2 regions of the Photorhabdus akhurstii genome follow, and region 1 is predicted to be linked to the other one. Evidence: predicted binding sites of a transcription regulator. Region 1 holds the regulator's gene; the other holds the start of a gene.
What was found. Region 1 encodes PurR, which represses purine synthesis genes. Its sites were predicted from a motif close to CANGCAAACGTTTGCNTG; they were not measured.
Positions count from the first base shown of each region.

Region 2: a site for PurR is predicted at 1,657-1,674, ahead of cvpA (colicin V production protein). Genes of this name have one in related genera too.

Region 1 is NZ_CP020335.1:2,989,529-2,992,728, forward strand. It holds gene rnt (ribonuclease T) at 1-270, shown strand, start outside; gene B0X70_RS13090 (Grx4 family monothiol glutaredoxin) at 383-730, opposite strand; gene purR (HTH-type transcriptional repressor PurR) at 1,422-2,447, shown strand; gene punR (DNA-binding transcriptional activator PunR) at 2,454-3,200, opposite strand, start outside.
Region 2 is NZ_CP020335.1:3,772,712-3,775,911, forward strand. It holds gene purF (amidophosphoribosyltransferase) at 1-1,080, opposite strand, end outside; gene cvpA (colicin V production protein) at 1,095-1,601, opposite strand; gene dedD (cell division protein DedD) at 1,850-2,533, opposite strand; gene folC (bifunctional tetrahydrofolate synthase/dihydrofolate synthase) at 2,523-3,200, opposite strand, start outside.

The DNA.
Region 1 (3,200 bases):
ATGGCTGCCGCGGAACGCACCGGACTAAAGCGAAATCCGTTCCATCCGTTTGCAACTTTTGACACCGCTGCTTTAGGTGGTCTGGTATTAGGACAAACAATCTTAGCAAAAGCCTGCATCACCGCCGGTATCCCATTCGACAATCATCAAGCTCACAGCGCTTTATATGATACTGATCGTACCGCTGAATTATTCTGTGAAATGGTTAACCGTTGGAAACAACTTGGTGGCTGGCCATTAACGACCGCAACAGAAGAAAAAAACGGATAAATAGCTGAACGGCTAGATTAATATAATCAAATCTAAATTAAGCAATAATACCCCCCCATATATCAATATATGGGGAGATAGCATAATAATCTGTCTGTAAGTAATTAAAAAATTACTCTGTCGCGTCTTCGTCTTCGGGACGATATTTATCAGCAGTTTCTTTGATTAATGTTTGTAACTCACCACGCTGATACATTTCAATGATAATATCGCATCCACCTATCAACTCACCTGCTACCCAAAGTTGAGGAAAGGTTGGCCAATTAGCATATTTTGGCAATTCTGCACGAATATCTGGATTTTGCAAAATATCTACGTAAGCAAAACGTTCACCACATGCAGATAAAGCCTGAACAGCCTGCGCAGAAAATCCACAACTTGGCAATTTAGGAGAACCCTTCATATACAATAAAATTGGGTTTTCTTTAATTTGGCGCTCAATCTTCTCAATAGTCATCATTTTTATTTCCTTTAAACCAACACTATGTTGATAACCAACATCGTCACAATACTACGGAGAATACCATTTTCTCTCACTAAGATGTATCCTGATCTTTTCTTATCCTGATGCAGATGGCATCATTTTCACTGTTATTTATCGTAGAAGTTGCCAGGACGACCAGAAATTTACCGGCGCAGCAGTGAAAGCTTTTGGTTCTGGGGTGGGCTTAACAACCATCAGATTAATTCATTACTCTCTATTTTAACACCCAAAGGCAAAGGGCAGATAAACCACTGAGACTATCCGCCCAATTTCTTTTAAACGTAAAGTCAATTTTTAATCCATCTCATCAGCTCAAATCAGGCAAAGATCAAGCAAAGAGCGGCAAAAATGGCAATCATCACCAACGTGCTAACAGCAGTAAATAAACCAAGTTTCAAATCGGTATTCATAAAGCCTCCTCAGAATAAAAAGTTTATAACGACAAAAACCAGTCTATCGAGATGGTTAATTGCCCTTACATAAGGAAAAGCATAAATAGCGATTACCATTCATTTTATAACACTGATTATTGCTTTCACTTTTGAGCCAGATCAGACAAAATCCAAGATTTATCGCTAACTTATTGCCAGCCCTTGTGTAAAAGGGCTGGCAAATGATTAACAAAGCGTTTTAAATTTAGACCAAAAGGTCAGGAGTCTTTCACCTCATGGCAACGATCAAAGATGTGGCTAAACACGCTGGTGTCTCAACCACTACCGTATCCCATGTTATTAATAAAACCCGCTTCGTCGCTGAAGATACTAAAGCTGCCGTTTGGGCTGCTATTAAGACACTGAATTATTCACCCAGCGCCGTCGCTCGCAGTCTGAAAGTTAACCACACAAAATCGATCGGATTACTTGCAACGTCCAGTGAAGCCCCCTATTTTGCTGAAGTCATTGAGGCTGTTGAAAACAGTTGTTATAGCAAAGGCTATACGCTGATTTTATGTAACTCACACAATAACATTGATAAACAGAAAGCCTATCTCGCCATGCTGGCACAAAAACGTGTGGATGGACTGTTGATTATGTGTTCAGAATACCCGGAACAGTTGTTGGGAATGTTGGAAGATTATCGTAATATTCCAATGGTCGTTATGGATTGGGGTCAAGCCAGAAGCGACTTCACCGATACGATTATTGATAACGCATTCCACGGAGGTTATCTGGCTGGTCGTTATCTTATCGAGCGTGGCCATCGTGATATTGGCGCGATCCCCGGCCCTCTGGCACGAAATACCGGCGGTGGTCGCCATCAAGGATTCTTGAAGGCGTTAAAAGAAGCCAATATTCCGATCAGAGAAGAATGGATTATTCAGGGGGATTTTGAGCCAGAATCGGGCTATAAAGCCATGCATCAAATTCTGCATCAAAAACAGCGTCCGACTGCGGTTTTCTGCGGCGGAGATGTTATGGCTATGGGGGCTATTTGCGCTGCTGATGAATCAGGATTACGCGTCCCGCAGGATATTTCTATCATCGGTTATGACAATATACGCAACGCTCGTTATTTCTCTCCGGCATTGACCACCATTCATCAGCCAAAAGAACGACTGGGACAAATGGCGTTTTCTATGTTATTGGACAGAATCGTCAACAAACGTGAAGATGCACAAACTATTGAAGTACATCCACGCTTGGTTGAACGACGCTCTGTCGTCGATGGTCCATTTATCGACTATCGCCGTTAACCCGCTTTATTCATCTTGAAGCCATTCAGCATTAAGAGTTTCACTATCGCCAAGGTAGTCAAGCAACCAACTTAATGCTGGAGAATGGCTGTTTTGTACCCATGCCAAACAACATGGACTGTCTGGTAAAGGCTGTTCCAATTCCAGCACGGCTAATTTCTTCTGCCGAATAAGCGGCATCGCCCTATGCTTAGGCACCATTCCTACACATAACCCTTCGTTTAAACAAGACAGACCAGACTCCCAATCAGGAACTACCAGCCTGCGCTGGTTATCAAGATTCCAGGTGTCACGCTTCGGTAAATTACGAGATGTATCTTCAAGGCACAAACTTGGATAAGGCCGCATTTGGTCATCAGATAGCGGCCCCGGCAATTGAGTCAACTCATGGTCTGCGCTAACCACACATAACCAAGGCATAAACCCCATATCTCGGAAACTATACCTTTCCCCGACAGGAACCACTCGGGTTGCCCCAATGGCAACATCAACTCGACTATCCACCAGCGCATCCCACACACCATTAAACACTTCCTGATGAATAAAAAGTTCTATATCAGGAAAATGGTGGTAAAAATCAAGAATAAGCTGACGACTACGTTCTGGTTTGACAACGCGATCAATAGCAATATTAAATTGCCCTCGCCAGCCGTTTGCAACTTGTTGACATTGGTGACGAGTATCAATCATTTTTTTGATAACAGAGCGAGCTTCTTTGATAAAAATAGCGCCTGCCTCAGTTAATTCTACATC
Region 2 (3,200 bases), 780 kb from region 1:
ATCACGGAATTCCGCGCGATTGGCATTCAGTTTACGGCGGACTGATTTCCGGCGTTCCTGTTGCCCAGGCATGATAAATGTTCGGCCAACATAACGGTTTTTCACAAATCCCTGACGATAGGGCTTACCGAGTATGCGGGCAATTTCTAGCGCGACATCACAAGATGTTTCGGGGATTGGAATCACCACATCAATATGCAAATCTTCCCATTCACGGGCAATTTTCGCCCCCAGTTTATGTCCCATCCGTATGCGGGAGTTATAAACCGAAATTTTATCAATAAAAGAATCTGGGCGAGCTAAATAGACAAATTCGAATAAACAAGGAGTCAGAGAAGGATTTTCAGCACATTGACGAGTAAATAGCTGACCTTGTTCAGTAATATAAACTGCTTCACCTGATGCGACATCCCGCAGGAATTCAAAGCCTAGCGTATCCAATGCAACGCTTTCAGAAGCAACCATATATTCATTACGGCCATCATCCAAGGTACGCTTGCCTAAAACCAACGGACGAATACCATGCGGATCACGGAAAGCCACTAATCCATGACCAATAATCATCGCAATGCAGGCATAAGCGCCACTCACCTGTTTATGCAGTGCCGCTACCGCCGCAAAAATATTATCAGGCTCCAATGGATAATGCTGGAAGCAATCCAGTTCACTAGCAAAAACATTAAGCAAAATCTCAGAATCTGACGTGGTATTCACATGACGACGGGCATTCTCAAACAGCTTTTTCTTCAACTCATGAGCATTTGTCAAATTACCATTGTGTGTCAGTGTAATACCAAATGGAGAGTTCACATAAAACGGTTGAGCTTCCGATGCACTGGAACTGCCCGCTGTCGGGTAGCGAACATGACCAATCCCAATTGTTCCCTGTAAACGCAGCATATGCCGGGCTTCAAACACGTCTCTCACTAAGCCATTGGCCTTGCGTAAACGAAACCCATTGTTACCATCAATAGTGGCAATGCCCGCAGCATCTTGCCCACGGTGCTGAAGCACCGTCAACGCATCATAAATCGACTGGTTAACCGGTGTAAAACCGACGATACCAACAATACCGCACATGTAGTTTTTCCTCATCAGCCAAACGGAGAGGTATATTTCTCCGGCAAGAAACTTGACGCATTTTGCAGGTAGTCAAAGAACCACCTAATGATATGACTGAACTGTGGGATCAATTGTGACTGTTTCCAATCTTCACTTCGAGCCAATGGTGTAAATGTATCCAGAAAAAACAGAATAGCCGCGACAATCAGTACACCACGCAATGCCCCAAAGCAGACCCCCAGTACTCGATCAGTACCTGACAATCCAGTCCGTTGCACAAGAGAACCTATCACATAGTTCACCATAGAACCGACAATCAAAGTAGCAATAAACAGCAGCGCAATAGCGATCCCGTTACGCACCAATTCATCTTCAAAACGGGTGAAATAGACCGCTAAGTAAGTATAAAAATGGCTTGCCACAAAGAAAGCACATCCCCAAGTAACCAGCGATAATGCCTCACGAATAAACCCACGAATCAGGCTAACTAATGCCGAGAAGCCAATAATGGCGATAATAACGTAATCAATCCAAACCATGTTTTAATTCCAAAATAGACACCTCGGCATCCGTTTCAAGTGCATTCTAACAGAAAACGAAAACGTTTGCGTAGCAAGATTTCCTATCCCACTGAAAATAATTGGGCGGCGAATTTGAATAATCATCACCGCAATCACTTAAGATTTACTTCTTCATGAACACTTACTTCTTCATGATAGTTGCCCTATTCTTCACATAGGCATCACTCACTTTTATTACAGTTTGCAACTATTACAATCTATAACCATTACGGCCGGTAACTCCTTACCTGCCCTTGTAATCCAGTCAAACTTTTCAATTCTGATAATGCCGAGTCAAGTTGTTGCTTAGAGGCATTCGGACCAACATATATTCTGGTTAATTGACCCTGAACCGGAGATGAAGGAACCGTATAAACCTGATAACCAGACAAACGTAGTCTGGCAACAATTTCATCTACCTTTCCGGCATTTTTTAAAGCACCCAGTTGTACGATATAAGCCTGCCCTTGCGGGGCGGTTTCAACCGGTTTAACTTCAGGTTTCGGCTCTGGCTTAATGTCTGGTTTAGGTTTAAGCGCCGGGGCTGGCGGCTTAGTCTCTGGTTTTGGTTCAAACTTAATCTGTGGTTGAGGCTTCACTTCTGGCTGAACAGCAGGAGGGACTATCGGCGTGGGTTGAGGAATAGTAACCGATGGGATTTCCGGCTGCTCCAGTGTTTCTGGCTGCAATGCCTCTGTCTCATCTTCCAGAGGCACTGATAATATTGGTGGATTAAGAGGAGGTATAGATTCAATTTCCTGCTCGTCCCCTGGCTTTGGAACCAGGGGAATTGATGCAAATTTATCTTCGTTATATTTCTTGTTGCCGTCTAGCAACGCAGGCAGCACAATGACACCCAATGCTACCAAGACAATTGTTCCAACCAAACGATTCTGAAATCTACTTGCCACTTCCCTTCTCCCTGTCCAGAGCCTCCATGACATGCGCTACTGTGTGGAATGAACCACAAACGACAACAATATCTTGCTCATCAGCATCAGCCATCGCCTGATGCCAGGCACTTTCCACATCAGTAAATAGCCGTGGCTGTTCAAGATACTGCGCCAATGTCTGTGCATCGGCACCACGAAATTCAGTCAACGGAGCGCAATACCACTCATTTATTTGCTGTGACAGGCAAGTCAGTGTACCAGCAATGTCTTTATCACCTAACATACCCACGACACCAAGGATTTTGCTACCCGGTTGACGAGGCAATTGAGCCAGTTTCTGTACCAGATAAGCCGCCGCATGGGGATTATGCGCCACGTCCAAGATCAACAGTGGATTTTCACGAACTACCTGAAAACGCCCCGGCAACTGTGCATTTTGCAACCCTTGATGGATGGCGCTCTCATTAATAGCCCGGCTGACTTTATCATCTTGTCGTAACAGGCAACAAATAACTCCCATTGCCGTTGCGGCATTCATCAGAGGAATATTTGGCAAAGGTAGATTGCTAAATAGCTTATCATCAGATTGCCAGCGCCAGTTTTTATCCTGTTGAGAGAAACGCCAATCAACGCCACAGCGGAACAACTTGGCGCCTAATTCGTCCGCAACTTCCGCAACAGAAGA